3 linked regions of the Butyricimonas faecihominis genome follow. The protein of the gene in region 1 interacts with the protein of each later gene in a pairwise test. Links are inferred from orthologs where the notes say so. Each region holds a gene or a part of one and is shown on either strand. Other genes may lie near its edges. The genes, in order: rlmB, tsaE and R8806_RS03105.

Region 1 (6,125 bases):
TCTTTCTAAATTTCCCAAATATAAAAAATATTTGATGGATAAAACAAGATATTTGTCATTTTTTATATGATTTCATCGGGTTGCAGGTTATTTTTATGTGCAAATTTTGAATTTACAACCTGTAATTGGTGAACTTGTAACTTGTAACACACGGGTAAACTCGTTTGCCCGTGTCTATAAGTTTCGTATATTTGCACTCGTTAAAATATAGAAGGTTTTATTTTGCATGATGATATATGATTTCAATTAATAATGTAAGTGTTTTATTTGGAGATTACGCGTTGCTTGACTCTATCTCTTTTCTGGTGAACAAAAGAGATCGGATTGGTCTGACTGGGCGTAACGGGGCCGGAAAGTCTACATTATTGAAGATATTGGCCGGGGTACAAGAGCCTTCCGAGGGAAGTGTATCTGTTCCTTCCGGATTGAAAATCGGGTATTTGCCACAGACGAAAGTGTATGCAGAAGGTAAGACCGTACGGAAAGAGGCGGAAACAGCGTTTAATGATGTGCTGGATTTACAGGCAGAATTGGAGCGTTTGCATCGGGAATTGGGCGAGCGTACAGACTACGAGTCGGATAGTTACATGGCGCTGATTGATAAATTGAACGTGAAGACCGAGATGTTGCATATGCGAGGGGCGGATAATATGGATGGTGAAGTTGAGGTCGTGTTAAAAGGATTGGGATTTCGGCAAGAAGATTTGGAACGGCGGTGCGAGGAATTTAGTGGGGGATGGCGTATGCGGATCGAGTTGGCTAAAATATTATTGGCACGTCCCGATGTTTTTTTATTGGACGAGCCGACAAATCATTTGGATATAGAGTCTATATCTTGGTTGGAGTCATTCTTGCAAGGTTATCCCGGGGCTGTGGTTCTTGTTTCACATGACCGTGCATTTTTGGATAATATTACGACCCGGACGGTAGAGATCTCACTGGGAAAGATATATGATTATAAGGTATCGTATACACGTTTTACTGAATTACGTAAGGAACGTATCGAACAACAGCAACGTGCTTACGAGAACCAGCAAAAGCAGATTAAGGATACGGAGGATTTTATCGAGCGTTTCCGTTATAAGGCGACGAAAGCGGTACAGGTACAATCCCGGATCAAACAACTGGAAAAAATAGAACGAATCGAGATTGAACAGGAAGATTCTGCACGAATCAATGTGCGATTTCAACCGGCAGTACGTTCGGGGGATATTGTCGTGAGTGGGCGGGATTTGAGTAAAGCGTATGGTGATCATGTGGTACTGCATGAAGTGAATCTTGATGTGCTGAGAGGAGAGAAAGTTGCTTTTGTCGGAAGGAATGGAGAAGGTAAAACAACTTTGGTGAAGATGATTATGGATCAGATTCCCTATGAGGGAAACCTGAAGATCGGGCATAACGTGAATATCGGGTATTTTGCGCAGAATCAAGCTGATTTGCTTGACCCTTCGTTGAGTGTTCTGGATACGGTAGATCAAGTGGCAGTAGGTGAAATCCGGAAGAAAATCCGGGATATATTAGGGGCTTTTCTGTTTTCCGGTGAGGATGTCGACAAGAAGGTGAAGGTACTTTCCGGGGGAGAGCGTACCCGCTTGGCAATGGTACGTTTGTTATTAGAACCTTATAACGTGTTAATCTTGGATGAGCCGACGAATCATCTGGATATGCGTACGAAAGATATATTGAAAGATGCGTTGAAGAAGTTCGAAGGTACCGTGATTGTCGTTTCCCATGACAGGGATTTTTTGCTTGGGTTGGCAGATAAGGTGTATGAATTCGCCAACAAGGGGATAAAGGAATACCTAGGGGGTGTTGCGCATTTCCTAGAGGCTAAGAAACTGGAATGTTTCCGGGAATATGAACAGATGCACCCTCGAAAATTGCAACAGGAAGATGTCGCGGAAGAGGAGATTGTTTCTGAAAATAAAATTGCTTTTGAGGAACGGAAACAATGGAATAAAGAGATCAAAAAGTCAGAAGTGAAGATCGAGAAGTTAGAAGTGGAAATTGCTGATTTGGAACAAAAGATAGGGGAGGCAGAGGGAAAAATGGCAGAAGGCGTGATTAATGATGAGTTATTAAAAACTTATGACGAGATGAAAAAACGCTTGGAAGTCTGTATGGAAGAATGGGAAGAGGAGAACGGGCATTTGGAAGAATTGAAAGCTAGAAATTAATAATAACGAATAAGATGGCAAAGTTTAAGCAAGAGTGTATTTTCGGAATTCGGGCCGTGATGGAGGCTATACAGGATGAGAAGGAAATTGACAAGGTGATGTTCCGTCAGGGAATAAAGGGGGAGTTGTTCCAACAATTATTTTCGCTGGTGCGTGAACGTCAGATTCAGTTCCAGTACGTACCCGAAGAGGTGTTTAAACCGTTTGCCGGGAAAAATCATCAAGGAGTTTTGGCAGAGGTTTCTCCAATTCCTTACCAAGATATAAACACGGTCGTGGATGCTGTGGTGGCGGAAGGGGAAATGCCATTAATACTTATCTTGGATCGGATTACTGATGTCCGAAATCTGGGTGGAATTGCCCGTACGGCAGAGTGTGCCGGGGTGAGTGCCATTTTAATTCCGAATAAGAATTCTGCAAAAATATCTTCTGATGCGATTAAAACATCTGCCGGGGCTTTATACCATTTGCCTGTTTGTCGGGAGAAGAATCTCAAAAAGACGATAAAAGAATTGAAACGAAGAGGGTTAACTTTATTTGCAGCCACGGAGAAAGCGGATAAATTTTATACCGAAGTGGATATGAAAGAGGGATGTATGATTATTATGGGAGCGGAGGATACTGGTATTGATGAAGAGTTGTTAGTATTGGCTGATCAACAAATTAAAATTCCCCAGTATGGGAAAATAGAATCTCTGAATGTTTCTGCTGCTGCCGCAATCCTTGTGTATGAGGCGGTGAGACAACGAAAATAGAAATCTTACTTGGTATAAACGAAATAAAGCAGACAAGTGTCTGCTTTATTTCGTTTATTTATTTGATTAAAGTCTTCGATCATACCAAGAATCTCGTTTGGTCAACTTCAAATCCCTCAATAAAGAGGATCGGACGTGAATTTCAAAGTTGTAAGACTGGTGCTGTCCAAACGGCATACAGTTGAATGTCATTTCCCAACAATGCAAGTCTCTCGTGACACTAAAGCTGGTTGAAGTTACTTCTTTGTTTTTAATGTCATATCCCGATTGGAACGTGAGTTTCCATTTAGGGGTTAACGAGAGGTCACCCGAAAAGTTGATGATCTGAGAGATTGTCGGACTTTTGTAAGGGCTAGGTTTGGAATAAGTAAGGTTGTAACTAATGCTGATATTCCAAGGTACGTCAAAGTCGACGTAGTCATCATAGAATCCGCCTACTAGGTCATTCTTTTTTTCTTTATTTTGTCCGTTATCTGCGGAAAAACTAAAATTGGTAGAGATCGTTGCATTGGTTAAACGCCCTAGTTTTCCGTGATATTTATTATATCTTACATTATTTGTATCTATCGCGTAAGGGTCAATAGTACCACTGAAATTCAAATCTACTTTGTTATTCAATATTTTGGTACGTGCGCTTATGGAGATATTTGAAAAGTTCATACTGTCGGCGAAAGGATTATAAGATGTTGAAAGTCTGAAACTCTCCAAAAGCTTTACTTTTTTGAACTCTTCGTCTCCGGTTGTATCTTTGTCATTTCGGACTTTCATTTCGACATTGTTATCCAAACTGAAACTAATACTCCCGGATTGTTTGCCGCCTGTAGTGTTCGGACGATAGGTTAAACCTTCGTGAATGTCATATTCTACCTCTTTCTCTCCATCGAAGTAGCTCTTTTTGTAGTTACCCAAGGGTTTGATGGCGGGGGTATAGGATGCCGATATGGAGGGACGTATCATGTGTCGGATGGCGACGACTTTACATCCCGGTTTGAACATGAACATACCATATATGGTTGGGGTATACCCGATTGATCCGCTGGCTGAATAATCGTGAGAGTAGTTCAATCCGGGGACATCCCGTGTGATAAATTGCCCACCGTTAGCACTCGTGTCCGGAATCCATATTTTTTCAATGGTTTTGAGGTTCAAGTACCCGTTGTAATTTAAAGAGGGAGTGAAGGTCACGTCCTTGGCAATCTTAAATTGTAAACTGATCGGGATATTGTGTTTAAATCCATTACTCCAGTCTCTTTCAAAAGAAGATTTGAACAACTTGTCTTCTTTGGTTTGGATACTATTTCTTAATTCGGCAGAATAAGATACACCAATATTATCATACCATTTCATTTCACCGCTTTTCCCTTTTTTACGGAAAGGATAGATTTGTGTCATTCGGAGACTCAAATTCGGTAATGTTATAGCAATAGAGGTGTCCCGGCTATTCTGGCTATGATTGAACGAACCACTCAAACTGAACGGGCTTTCCGGCCATTTTTTACTCCACGAAATACTGGATTGCTTTCTTTGGTTGGCAATCCCGTCCACCGTGTTGGCATTATAGTAGTTGTTATTGGCGGATGACATATCCACGGAAGCAGAGAATGAACTGTACGGGTTTGCTTTTCCATCTTGCGTGTGGGTCCAGCGTACAGACCAGTCTGATGATTCCTGATAATCAGGTAACCCCTTTTCACTGACATAGTTTTTACTGATCGTGAAGTTCAGATTACCGTTAAATTTGTATCTTTTACGGTATTGGGTTGCGTATTGTAACCCCCAAGAACCGTTGGTGTAAATATCCCCGGTGATATTCATATCAATATAGTCATTGATATAAATATAGTACCCACCACCCCTCAAGTTAAATCCTCTCATTCGTTCCTCTCCGTAAGTGGGCATGATAATTCCCGACGTGGCTTTTTTTGTGATCGGGAAAAAGCCGAAAGGAATAAAGATCGGTAAAGGAATTCCTTCCAGTTCCAAATTGGTGAAACCGACGAATATCTTTTTGTCTTTGATCATCTTCGCCTTGCTCATGTTTAGCCCAAAGTGAGGATGGTCGTGTTCGTCGCAGGTTGTGTACATACCGTGTTTCACGCAATAGACGGAGTCACTCATCTTTTTGGTTGTTTTTCCTTGAATATAACCTTCTCCTTCCTGGGTGATAATCTCGGTTACGTAACCCTTTTTCGTGTCAAAATTATAATGTAATTCAGTACTTTCAAATTCCTGACCACCGTCTTTAAATTTAGGTGTCCCTTTTAATTTCCCGACAGAATCGGGTACTCCGGTTGCCATGGCAAGTTTTTTATCCATGTCGAGTTCGATGTAATCGGCTCTTAACTCTGTCGTAAGGTATTTCACGAAACCATTTCCGTATAGATATACTTTTTTCTCTTGTATTGAAAATCTGACCGAATCGTCCGCGTCGTATTTAACAAGGTCATCAAATAGAGGTTTGGATTGAGCGGAGTCATTGCGAATAGTATCAATCGGGATTCCTGCAGAATCATAAACGATACGAATGCTATCACCGGGTTGTCCCGTTGTGTCAATGGCTGTGATAAAGAGATTTTGTCCGAAAATAATCTCGGACGCCAAGCCATTCGATGAGAGTATTATGGGCAGGGCGATCATTGTTAAAATGATACATTTCTTAATAAAAAGCCCTGTATATAATCTAACTTGCAATTTTATAATTATTTTTGTGACTAATTATTGCATCACGCATATTGCATTTTTGCTTTGCAAATGTAAGAAATAATGGTTGTTAATGCTCATGATTCTTTTTAAAAAGTTTTAAATACATGATAAATCAGTGTAGGTTCATATGTTTCTTGTTGGTAATCTTTTTATTAGAAGGTTCAAATTCTTTGATGGCACAAGAGGCTTTGGGTAAAATTAATTGTATTTGTATTGATGCCGGACATGGAGGAAAAGATCCGGGAGCTATCAGTGGAAAGCTGAGAGAAAAAGATATAACGTTGGCCATCGCTCTGAAATTGGGGAAAATGGTGAAGAGTGCCTATCCTGATTTGAAAGTCGTGTACACGAGAACAAAAGATGTTGCCGTGGATTTGAGAGAACGGGGACGGATTGCGAATAAGGCCAAAGCGCAATTGTTTATATCCATTCATGTGAATAAGTTTTCTAAATCAAGCGTGAGAGGCGTGGAAACATACGTGCTGGGGTT
Region 2 (5,959 bases), 4.3 Mb from region 1 along the record:
AGCAAGAAATGGCCCGGTTACTGGGTATCAATCCCTATTTTCTGAAAGATTACACGGAAGGAGCGAAACGATATAACGCCATGAAATGTGCTAACATCATCTCTTGGTTACGGGAGTATGACCTCAAATCAAAAGGTGTCGGTAACGCAAACATTTCTGACGGTGAGCTTTTGAAGGAGCTAATATTTAAGATAATGCATTGAAATTTGCCCGTGGTGAATTTCAGGTTACAGGTTGACAAGTTACAAGTTGGAAAGATAAAATCTAAAATGAACAAGGCTATATTTCTGGATCGGGACGGAACCATTAATTCTGATGAAGGTCATTATTACATATATAAAGTTGAAGACTTCGTTTTCAATCCCGGTGTAATCGACGGAATTCGTCGACTGAACGAGGCGGGTTATTTGATTATCATAGTTACCAATCAAGGCGGGGTCGCTAAAGGGGAGTACTCGATCGAAGACGTGGACAACCTTCACGCTCATATGTGCAAGGAATTGGAAAAGCATGGGGCGCACGTGGATAAAATATACTACTGCCCTCATCACAGCAGCATTGCCCCCTGTAAATGCCGCAAACCATCGCCTTACATGATCGAACAGGCTATCCGGGAGTTTGACATCGACAAATCAGCCTCGTGGTTAATCGGGGATGGTTCACGGGACATCGAGGCGGCGGAGGCTGCCGGAATCCGGGGTATTAAAATACCTAAAAACAGTGACTTAACCCCGGTTATAGACTCCATTCTCAAGCAATAAGAAGGTTAACGATACGTCATGTTCGAAATCTTGTTTGCCTTACTGCCAATGGTTATACTGGTCATATCCATGGGGATATGCAAGTGGCCCGGAGATAAGAGTAGCCTGCTTACCCTTGTTATTACCGTTATGTTGGCCATTTTCGCCTTTGGTATACCCGCGCAAGAGATCGGTTTCACTTTAATAAACAGTACCGCACGTGCTTGTATCACTATTCTTTCCGTTATCTGGATGGCTGTATTTAGCTATAATATTCTGCTGGATTCCGGCAAGATTAAAGTGTTAAAAGACCAACTGGCAACGATTTCCACGGACAGGAGTGTACAGGTATTACTGATCACGTGGGGATTCGGGGGGCTACTGGAAGGAATGCCCGGCTACGGGACTTCGGTTGCCATCCCGGCAGCCATACTCGTAACGCTGGGATTTCGTCCGTTGTTCGCCGTACTCGCAAGCCTCATCGCTAACAGTGAACCCACGACATTCGGGGCCGTCGGTATCGCAGAAACCGTTCTCATGGAAGAGACCGGCTGCCCGTTACCTGAATTGTGTAAGGCTACCATTCAACAATTATATCCTTTTATATTTTTGATCCCGATAACTTTGGCTATATTGGCCGACAGACGCCGCCAAGCTTTACTCAAGAACATCTTGCTCGGCACGCTTGTCGGGGGCGTATCCTTCCTAGCACAATACGCCACGGCCGTATATCTCGGTCCGGAGATGCCAGCCATTCTAAGCAGTATTTGTTCCATCATTATTATTATCGCATGGAGTAAATGGACCAAAAAAAGTGACACAATTCCCACGAAACACTCGCCCCGGCAAATATACCAAGCGTGGAGTGTCTACGGCCTTATCATTTTCTTTATATTACTGGCTATTCCCTTCAATTTCAAGGTAACGAGTTTATTGCTTTTTGCCGGAGCTTTTATCGGGGGACAGATACAGGGTGTAACGACAAGCAGACAATTCACATTACTAGGCCAGACTCTCGTACAAATCCGCAGTACTATTATTATGGTTATCGCCTTGGTCAGTATATCCGCACTCATGGAAATATCCGGCATGGTGCAATTACTGGCCGACACACTCACTTCCATCTCCGGGAAGTATTACGCTTTCTGGTCCCCTTTGATCGGGGAAATAGGAACATTTATCACGGGTAGCGGTACTTCGGCAAACATTCTTTTCGGGAAATTGCAAGCAGGAATCGCCACAAACATGGACATTGATCCTTCTTGGCTTGCCGCCGCCAACACCACAGGCACTACTGCCGGGAAAATTATCTCACCCCAGAGTATTGCTATTGCCGCCTCCGCATGTCAATTACAGGGCCAAGAAGGGGGAATCTTAAAACGGGCTTTCCCATACGCTCTCGTGTACGGAATACTACTGGGAATTATTGTCTTTCTCGGGTGATCAGAAAGCAGCCATCAATAAATCAATATCTCTAGAAACTAATCCATAGCGATCGGCAATCACCCGTTTCGTCAACACACCGTTATAAACATACACGCCATGCCGTAATCCCGCATCATTTTTTATGGCAGTATTAAAGCCACCCGCCCGGGAAATCTTATCAAATAAAGGAGTGAATAAATTACTATAAGCGATAGATGCCGTACGAGCCACTCTCGACGGGACATTCGGGACACAATAGTGGATTACCCCATTATATACATACGTCGGGTTCTCATGAGTCGTTGGTCCTGATGTTTCAATACATCCACCATGTTCAATGGACATATCCACAATCACCGCTCCCTGTTTCATCAACCTTACCTGTTCTTCGGACACGGTAATCCCGAAATCATCATCGAAGAAACGCAAAGCCCCGATCAGCACGTCGGCAGACAACAACGCCCGTTCCAAAACCGGCTTATGAAAAACAGAAGTATATACCCGTTGTCCCAGACAATGATTTATCCGGCGTAGACGCTCCAGCGAATGATCGAACACTTTCACCTCAGCCCCCAAAGCCAACGCCGTACGAGCCGCATATTCCCCCAAAGTCCCGGCCCCCAAAATAACCACCTCGGCTGGAGTGATTCCCGTCACCCCTCCCAGCAAAATACCTTTCCCTTCCCGAGAATTGCTCAAGTACTCGCTGGCAATCATGATTGCCGAGCTTCCAGAAATCTCACTCATCATCTGCACCACGGGATAAACCCCGTTCTCGTCTTTCAGAATATCGAACCCGACAGCCGTCACCTTCTTCTGCATCATCTCCACGACAGCCTCTTTTCGTAACTCGAAAAGCTCGATCGGTGACAGTATGACCTGCCGATCATGCATCATTTCCACGTCTGCCTGCATCACCGGAGTCGGTTTCAGTATAATATCCGCCGTGTACACTTCCTCGCAGGTATCCAACATCTGGGCTCCCGCATCGGCGTACTCCCGGTCATGGTAATGTGCCGCCTCCCCGGCTCCTCGTTGTATCATTATCGTATGCCCCATATCAACCATCATGGCCACGGCCTCCGGGGTTAAACACACCCGGTTTTCCCGTCGCTCGGTCTCGTTCGGTAAACCGATTGTCAATCGTTTCTGCCGGTATTCCCCGAATACCTCTTTTTCCTGGTATAGAAACCACTCCCGATTAATTTGGGCTCCCAATAATTTACCCGAGTTATCCATAACCTACACTTTAAAGTTTTTCTTCAATCACCAATTCTCTCCGACCATCTGCCAGTTCAGAGAACTTGCATATCAACGTGTTTTTCGGTAACAGAGGCTCCACCATCTCCGGCCACTCTATAAAACAACGATTCCCGCTATAAAAATATTCCTCGTAACCGAAGTCCATGGCCTCCTCAATATTCTTCACCCGATAGAAATCGAAATGAAAAACCGAGTCTCCCGTGGCCGTCAGATACTCGTTTACGATAGCGAACGTCGGGGAATTCACATCATCCTCTATCCCCAAACACCCGGCTACCGCTTTCACGAAAGTGGTCTTTCCCACTCCCATCGGCCCGTACAGGGCATATATCGTGTTGCCTCCGGTACTTTCCAGAAACTCTTTTGCTACCCGATTCAAATCATCAACACCGTCAATTATCCAGCGCATAAACTTTCCTCTATTTTATGAATTGATTAATTACCTTTGTCATATACCCGATTGAAGTATACCACAAAGGTAATTATTAGTAAACGAAAAAACGAAACTAAAAGTTAGAATCTCCCCTACTTCTCAACTTCTTCAACGATCTCATCTTGTTGTCCGGCATCCGTAGCTTTCTCTTCCGTGGCGGCACCTTTCAGGAAAGTCGGTAGATTCAGCCCAGCCATGTTAAACAGATCATTCAACGGGGGAACCGATTTCATCATCCCCGAGATGAAGTTAGCCGTGGAGGTATTCCCGTTCCCGGCATTATTGCCATCCCAAACGGTAACCTTGTCGATCTTGATATTCTTAACAGCCTCCACTTGCGTTCTCACCAGCTCCGGCAACTTATCGGTAATCAACATCATCACCGCCTTGTCGGGATCTCCGGCGGCGGCTTTCACGATTTGGGCATATCCTTCCGCCTGTTTTGTCAGCACCTCGTATAAACCTCGTGCTTCGGCATCCATCTTGGCAAAAATGGCATCAGCCTCTCCTTTCGCCAACCGGCGCAAACGTTCCGCCTCGGCCTCCGCATCAATAATCGCTTTCTCCTTGTCAATCTGTGCGGGAACCACGATATTAGCCGCTTGTGTAGCTTTCTCTCTTTCGGCACGAGCAATCTCAGCCTCCCGCTCTGCCATATAAGCCTCTTCCAAAGCCTTTGCAGCCTGCACTTTCTCTGCCGCGATAGCTTTACGGGCAGCCTCGGCCTCTCTCTCCCGACGGATGGCATCCGAATCGGCAATTAAAATCTTGGCATTGTTTTCTCCCTCCACCGCGGTTGCATTAGCCTCGGCCGTCCGAATACGAGTGTCCCGCACGGTTTCCGCGATACGAATATCTTTATCCCGATCTGCCTCGGCTTTACCGATCTCTCCGAATCGATTCTGCTCGGCCACGCTTTTCTTGGCATCATTGATCGCTTTCGCTGCTGCTTCTTTTCCCAAAGCCTCGATATACCCGGACTCATCCCGCAAGTCGGTCACGTTCACGTTGATCAGTTTCAAACCGATCTTCCGTAACTCGGCCTCCACGTTAGCACTCACGTTAGCCAAGAATTTATCCCGGTCGGAATTGATTTCCTCAATATCCATCGTGGCAATCACCAAACGTAACTGCCCGAAAAGAATATCCTTGGCCAAATCCTGAATATTTTCCTGCCGTTGCCCCAACAAACGCTCTGCCGCATTCGTCATGCTATCCGGTTCGGTAGAAATACCCACCGTAAAACGACAAGGCACATCTACTCGTATATTCTGTTTACTTAAAGCATTCGTCAAATTACACTCGATAGAGATCGGAGTCAAGTCCAGAAATGAAAAACTCTGGAACACCGGCCAGATAAAAGCCGCCCCTCCATGAATACAACGTGCGGAACTCACTCCTCCGGTCGCATTCTTACCGGTCCGCCCGTACACGACAAGAATCTTGTCTGACGGACAACGTTTATAACGGGACAATATCGCCGCAAACGTAACAAACAACACCGCCACGATGGCGACAATCAAATACAAACTACCTTCCATACTTTCCATATATTCCTAAGATTAATAATAAATAGTCATTTAAAAACGCTCCACCAGTAAGGTGTTGTCGTTTATCACTTCCACGACCCGAATCGGTGCTCCCGTCTCCAATTCCTCGCCTGCTGTCAGGGCATTAAATTCCCGGATAGCCCCTTGTATCGAGATTTGTACTTTCCCCTCTCCCCGTTTTTCTCCCGGAATTTTCAAATACACGTTCCCTTTACACCCCACGGCATTTGCCATGTTAATCGTCCCGCTTTGCTCCATGCGGCTCATGAATCTGAAAATAGCCATCACGGCCATCACTAGCAACACACCGATCACAGCCGACACGAGAATCAACACGAACTGGTTTTCTATCGCTTTTTCAAAAGAGATGATCGACCAACCGAACCCCAGTAGGAAATTGATGAAGTTACGAAAAGTAAATAACTGGAAAGGACCGCTATCCCCATCAGTCGCTGTATCCGCACTCACGTCAACATCCATCCCCCCATCCGTATCCATCCCGATAAAAGTCATGATTGTCTGGATAACAAATACCAAACTGGCAAATA
Region 3 (6,130 bases), 4.1 Mb from region 1 along the record:
AACAAGTCTCCCTGCATGGCTAAACGACGGGCATAAATAGAATAAGGTTCCATCCCTTGGCTAGTCAGGTAAGAAATAACCGAGGTCAGCATCAAAGGTAGAAATAAGGCATAACCTCCCGAAATCTCGGCAATCAAGAACATGGCTGTTAACGGGGCCTTCATGACACCGGACATCGTTCCCGCCATTCCCGCCAAGACGAAATGACTGGGTTCCACGATACGGATTCCGCTCATATTAATCAACATCGCCAACAAATACCCGGCAACACCACCCGTGAACAAACTCGGAGCAAAAACACCACCAACACCCCCACTACCATTGGTTAAGGCCGTGGCAATCACTTTTACGAATATCAACCCAACCACGAAAAGGATCATCATCCAGGCACTATCCCGAAAACCGAAGAAATAGGTATTATTCAATAACTTATCGGAATGTCCGGCCATCATGTCATCCAAAGCCGTGTACCCTTCACCGTATAGAGGAGGAAACACGAAAATAATGACACCTAACAAGGCTCCACCGATGGCTATTCTTTTCCACGTTTGCTTGATACGCTCCAGAAATTGTTCCACCCGGAGATTCATCCGAACGAAATACACGGACAACACTCCGGCAAAGATGCCCAGTACAACATAATACGGGAAATTAGCCATCACGAATTTATCCGTGATCTGGTAGGAAAACACGAAACCATCCCCCATGAGGAAGAACGTAACCACATACGAGGTAATAGCCGTGAACATCAACGGTACCAACGAGGCCATCGTCAGATCAAGCATCAACACCTCCATCGTGAATACAATCCCGGCAATCGGGGCTTTAAAGATCCCGGCAATGGCACCAGCCGCTCCACAACCAATCATCAAGGTCATCACCTTGTAGTTCATCCGAAACAAGCGTGCCAGATTCGAACCGATGGACGCCCCGGTCAACACGATGGTAGCCTCCGTCCCGACCGATCCACCAAAACCGATGGTCAGGGTACTGGCAATCATCGAGGTATAGTTGTTGTGCGGCTTGATCATACTGTTGCGACGGGAAATAGCATACAATACCTTTGTCACACCATGACTGATTCCCTCTTTCACGAAAAATTTTACAAATAATGTCGTCAGCAATATTCCGATAAAAGGGTATATAAAGAAGAGCAAGTTACCACTGTCCACCTGCATCCGTTCCGTGAAAAACATATGTGTAAAATGTACCATATTTTTCAGCACAACTCCCGCCAAGCCGGTAACGATACCGACCAGAATACTCAACATGACAATAAATTGCTTTTCCTTGATGTAACGGACCCGCCACACCAAAAATTTACCCAATAACCCCTTTTCGTTAATCGCCGCCATGATCTAAAAGTGTATCAAACTTATTTTTTCATTATACCTTTTATCGAACCATATTGCGGGTAGAAATCAATGGAAATACCTTCGTTGTTGATGACATCCAAAGGGAATTGCTTGATGAATCCGAGTTGTGGAATGACACTCCGAACAGTCATCACGGTCTCTTTTCCTTTCAGCAAGCACAAATCGGCAACAGCCGGTTCACGATAAGATAGAGACGGAACCGGACGGGAATTCCCAGCCTGTTGGGCATCTTTCTTCGGAACATAGATATTTTTCAATTCTACAATATAAGGGATAGCAGACACGTTGTTTTTTGCCGTGATCCCGTCGTTCGCAGAAAAACGGAACAAAACGATCGATTCATCGGCTTTTTCCGGAATAAAAGAGATGGTTTTAACCACTTCACGGGTTTCCCTTTTTCCCATGAACAAACTCATGTAATTTGCCTCAAGTTCATCCAGAGCTTTTAAAGCCTCTGCCGTGGCCGAACCTCCGGCCAATAATTCCAATCTTTTTTTACGAATATTGAATATCTCTGACGTGATCTCATCCACGTAATCTTTATTTTCTTTTAACACGTGACGTTCTATCGGGTCCCATACCCGGCGCATCTCTCCTTCAACTTCCATCTCCGTGAAATTGGAATCAAGTACTTCCTTCTGGGTAGAACGAATACCGAAATACACGTAATTAATACCTGTCCCCACGCTTTTCTCTTTTTCCTCGTAAACAATCTCTTCGTCACGAGTTCGGTTCGTGTTGCCACTTCCCACACCGGCTAAAAAGCCTTCAGGAGTTACATTCAACAAAATAGAGTTATATTCTCCGATAGCATTCACGGTATAAGAAGCTTTCGGATCAGGCAAGGCCCGCGGAATAAATTTGATATTCTTAATCGTCCACTCTTCGCCTTCACTCGTGATCTCCGGAGAAACACCTAACTGTTGTTCGGCATATTGCCGGAAAGGCCCCGGAATCAAACGACTACATTCCATCGTAATAACCACGTCGTAACTGATCTTTGGTAAAGTATAATCAACTGACACCTGCGTGGTCAACTCTCTCTTTTTCTGTCCCGAAACAGACAGGGATACTAATCCCACTAACCCGATTATAAAAAATAACTTTTTCATCTTTCTATCGCTGTTTAGCCATATTATATGTTTCCATCTTTTTCCACACCCAACCCAGTTTATCAGCAATGTCCCCGGCACGTGTTCCTCTCATTCCCTGCTCCTCTGCAGCCAGATCTCCAGCTAAACCGTGGGCATACACTCCAATCATAGTTGCATCTAATGGAGAATGACCACTTGCCAGTAAAGCGGCGATAACACCCGTCAACACGTCCCCCGCTCCTCCTTTAGCCATTCCCGGGTTACCTGTCATGTTAAAGTAACATTCACCCTCCGGGGTAGCTATTATTGTATGCGCACCTTTCAGCACGACATACACTTGGTGTAGACGTGCAAAGGTGCTTAATTTATTTAATCTATCAAAATCATTTACACTTTTTCCTGCTAATCTTTCAAATTCTTTCGAGTGAGGAGTCAGCACTGCTCCATCCGGAAGAAGTTCCAGTAATCTTGAATCCGCTGCCAACAAATTCAAGGCATCTGCATCCAACACGATCTTTCCTCGCCACACGGATAATAGTTGACGAATTCCTTCTGCCGTGACAGGTGAAGTCCCGATTCCCGAACCAATCCCGACCGCTTGGAAACGGGAAAGATTGTCTACACCGGAAAAACAAAATTCATTCCGATCCACTTCAACTAATGCCTCCGGCACGGAGAGATGGATCATTTCTTTCAACTTACGGGGAACATGCACGGAAAGCAGTCCCGTTCCGGACCGAATAGCCCCCTTGGCTGCTAACACGGCTGCCCCCATCATGGAATAAGAGCCTACTATTAATAAGGTATTACCCAAAGTCCCCTTGTGGGAAAACTTTGCCGGAATCAATAATCGGGATGTAACGACTTCTTCTGTCAGATAATAATAAGTAGCAGGATACTCCCGCAAGATAATCGGGTGTAAACGAATATCCAGCACTTCCCAATGTCCCACGTAAACTACATTTTCCGGGAACATAAAGGCTAACTTAGGAAATTGAAAAGTGAACGTGTAATCAGCCTTTATGATCGCCCCGTTATTTTCCCCGTTATCCTCTCCCATTAAACCGGAAGGCATATCTATTGCCACAACCGGATGGGACAAACCATTTATCCGACGAATTATATCTCCCAAAAATCCCGTTACCGGACGATTTAACCCGGCCCCGAAAATGGCATCCACCAGCACGCTATTTTCGTCCGGCTGCAAATTATCCGGATTTTTCACCTCAATATAACATCCTCCCATATTAATGAAACGTTCCCTGTTCACGGCACAATTCGGAGAGAGATGATCGTTTTCATGCAGACCGAAAACCTTGACATTCAATCCGTTTTGATATAACAATCTTGCCACGACATACCCGTCTCCCCCGTTATTTCCGGAACCGGCCAGAATGTTAAAAATATGACTATTGGGGAAAAAAATCAATAATTTTTCTGTAAAAACAGTAGCCGCCCTCTCCATCAAATCTAACGATGTTACCGGCTCATTCTCAATCGTATATTTATCCAATTTTTGTAAATCCGATGTCTTGAAAATTTTATTATTCTTCAACATGACGATAGGTTTCAAACGTTTTCAATGACTAAAGATAAAAAAATAATTTATATTTGCACACTATTAGCGTGAACGAAAAAATTTAATTATTTACCAATACAAATTAAAAACAAAAGTTATGTTCAAAAATCATCCTAAAGGGTTGCTCACTGCGGCTCTAAGTAATATGGGAGAACGTTTCGGCTATTACATCATGAATGCCGTGCTAGTGTTATTCCTATGTTCTAAATTTGGTTTGAGCGAAGCCGCCAGTGGTACCATTTATTCCTTTTTTTACGCCGGCATCTACATTTTAAGCCTTGTCGGAGGTCTTATTGCTGACCGCACGCAAAACTACAAAGGAACCATTAAGACGGGTCTTGTCGTTATGGCAATAGGGTATATTATCCTATCTGTTCCAATCCTTGCGACATCGCAAAATACAACTTGGTTATTAACTCTTACTTGTGTTGCTTTGTTCTTGATTGCATTCGGTAACGGTTTATTCAAAGGTAACTTGCAGGCAATTGTAGGTCAAATGTATGATAATTTTGAAGCCGAAGCTGCAAAACAAGGGCCGGAAGCTCTCAAAATCGCAAAAGACAAGCGAGATTCAGGTTTCCAGATTTTCTACGTATTTATCAACGTGGGTGGTCTAATCGCTCCGTTCATCGCTCCGGTTTTACGCCAATGGTGGTTAGGTGCAAACGGGTTGTCTTATAACGCACAACTTCCTGCTCTTTGTCACGAGTACATTAATAATGCAGCCAACATGGCTCCCGAGGCTCTTGCCAACTTACAACAACTTATGACTGCTGCCGGTGGAGCTATCACCGATATGACAGCTTCTTGTCTCCAATACCTGCAAATTTTCAATGAAGGTATTCACTACTCATTCATTGCCTCTGTTGCAGCCATGCTTATTTCTCTTGTAATTTTCTTTGTTTCACAAAAAACATTCCCGAACCCGGCAAAGAAAGCCGCAGCACAGAGTGTAACTTACACGGCAGAGGAAAAAGCTGCTATGGCTAAAGAGATTAAACAGAGAATGTATGCATTATTTGCTGTTTTGGGTATCGTTATCTTCTTCTGGTTCTCATTCCACCAGAACGGTATGTCCCTTTCATTCTTTGCACGTGACTTCGTAGACTCTTCTGCAGTTGCTCCTGAAGTATGGCAAGCAATCAACCCGTTCTTTGTTATTGTCCTTACTCCAATGATTATGGCCATTTTCGGATTCCTTGCAAGACGCGGTAAAGAGATTTCAACCCCAAGAAAGATTGCCATCGGTATGTTCATTGCAGGTTTGGCATTCTTGTTCCTTGCCGTTTTCTCAATCATGAAAGGTTATCCTTCCGCAGACGCGTTCAGAGGTCTTCCTATTGCAGAACAAATGGCAGCAAAAGCTCATTGGTGGGTTCTTATCGTTACTTACTTCTTCCTGACAGTTGCAGAGTTGTTCATCTCTCCTCTTGGATTATCGTTTGTATCAAAAGTTGCTCCAAAGAGTATGCTTGGCTTGTGTCAAGGTTTGTGGCTTGCTGCTACCGCTCTTGGTAACCTTCTACTTTGGATTGGTCCTCTCATGTACAACTCATGGCCGATCTGGCAATGCTGGTCAGTATTCTTGATCGTATGCCTTGTATCTATGGGAGTTATGCTTGGTATGGTGAAATGGCTTGAAAGAGTGACAAAATAACCTTATTTATCAACATATAAAAAAAGGGTTCAGAAATTCTGAACCCTTTTTTTATATTAAAATCAGCTCTTAGAAATTTATCTGAAGTCCCACTCCCAACACTTCCTTAAACTGTACCCGCGGCCCCGCAGTACCGTCTTTTTGGGCGATCTTTACATCATTGTCATATAACAGGTTAGTTGATAAAGTCGTTGAGAACCATTTATTAATGGCCATATTTAATTGAACCTCCCAGCGAACATCCACGTTCTGAGGATCTTCCAGATAATTGGAATACAATTCCAGACGAGAATAAACCTTCATGTTAGGCAAAAACTCGTAATTCACCTCTGCCTTCAAGTTTGCACCAAACTCGGATAACAGATGTTTTCCTTTATCCACACCGAAAGCCCCCTCATCTGACAAACGACTGTCAGCTACAATA

The links.
Region 2: the proteins of rlmB (region 1) and tsaE interact in binary tests that used the Escherichia coli proteins (3 or more experiments, as listed by UniProt). The link is inferred for Butyricimonas faecihominis from one-to-one orthologs.
Region 3: the proteins of rlmB (region 1) and R8806_RS03105 interact in binary tests that used the Escherichia coli proteins (3 or more experiments, as listed by UniProt). The link is inferred for Butyricimonas faecihominis from one-to-one orthologs.

Annotation. Positions count from the first base shown.
Region 1 is NZ_AP028155.1:4,843,395-4,849,519, forward strand. What follows is about bases 1,121-4,061. They hold rlmB (23S rRNA (guanosine(2251)-2'-O)-methyltransferase RlmB), read left to right. Parts: upstream 1,121-2,191; coding sequence 2,192-2,932; downstream 2,933-4,061. Other genes in these bases: R8806_RS20035 (ABC-F family ATP-binding cassette domain-containing protein), read left to right, coding at 1,121-2,177; R8806_RS20045 (putative LPS assembly protein LptD), read right to left, coding at 2,999-4,061. Also shown: more of R8806_RS20035, read left to right, coding at 237-1,120; more of R8806_RS20045, read right to left, coding at 4,062-5,569; R8806_RS20050 (N-acetylmuramoyl-L-alanine amidase family protein), read left to right, coding at 5,809-6,125. UniProt on the Escherichia coli protein: Specifically methylates the ribose of guanosine 2251 in 23S rRNA.
Region 2 is NZ_AP028155.1:592,603-598,561, reverse strand. Bases 2,127-4,901 are described here. They hold tsaE (tRNA (adenosine(37)-N6)-threonylcarbamoyltransferase complex ATPase subunit type 1 TsaE), read right to left. Parts: upstream 3,838-4,901; coding sequence 3,415-3,837; downstream 2,127-3,414. Other genes in these bases: R8806_RS02510 (flotillin family protein), read right to left, coding at 3,954-4,901; R8806_RS02520 (alanine dehydrogenase), read right to left, coding at 2,184-3,404; R8806_RS02525 (L-lactate permease), read left to right, coding at 2,127-2,183. In the rest of the region: holA (DNA polymerase III subunit delta), read left to right, coding at 1-203; R8806_RS02530 (D-glycero-alpha-D-manno-heptose-1,7-bisphosphate 7-phosphatase), read left to right, coding at 270-761; more of R8806_RS02525, read left to right, coding at 780-2,126; more of R8806_RS02510, read right to left, coding at 4,902-5,402; R8806_RS02505 (NfeD family protein), read right to left, coding at 5,442-5,959. UniProt on the Escherichia coli protein: Required for the formation of a threonylcarbamoyl group on adenosine at position 37 (t(6)A37) in tRNAs that read codons beginning with adenine.
Region 3 is NZ_AP028155.1:744,213-750,342, reverse strand. The notes cover bases 1,761-4,706. They hold R8806_RS03105 (NAD(P)H-hydrate dehydratase), read right to left. Parts: upstream 4,029-4,706; coding sequence 2,493-4,028; downstream 1,761-2,492. Other genes in these bases: R8806_RS03100 (peptide MFS transporter), read left to right, coding at 4,147-4,706; R8806_RS03110 (DUF4831 family protein), read right to left, coding at 1,761-2,488. Also shown: R8806_RS03115 (chloride channel protein), read right to left, coding at 1-1,355; more of R8806_RS03110, read right to left, coding at 1,376-1,760; more of R8806_RS03100, read left to right, coding at 4,707-5,706; R8806_RS03095 (DUF3078 domain-containing protein), read right to left, coding at 5,776-6,130. UniProt on the Escherichia coli protein: Bifunctional enzyme that catalyzes the epimerization of the S- and R-forms of NAD(P)HX and the dehydration of the S-form of NAD(P)HX at the expense of ADP, which is converted to AMP.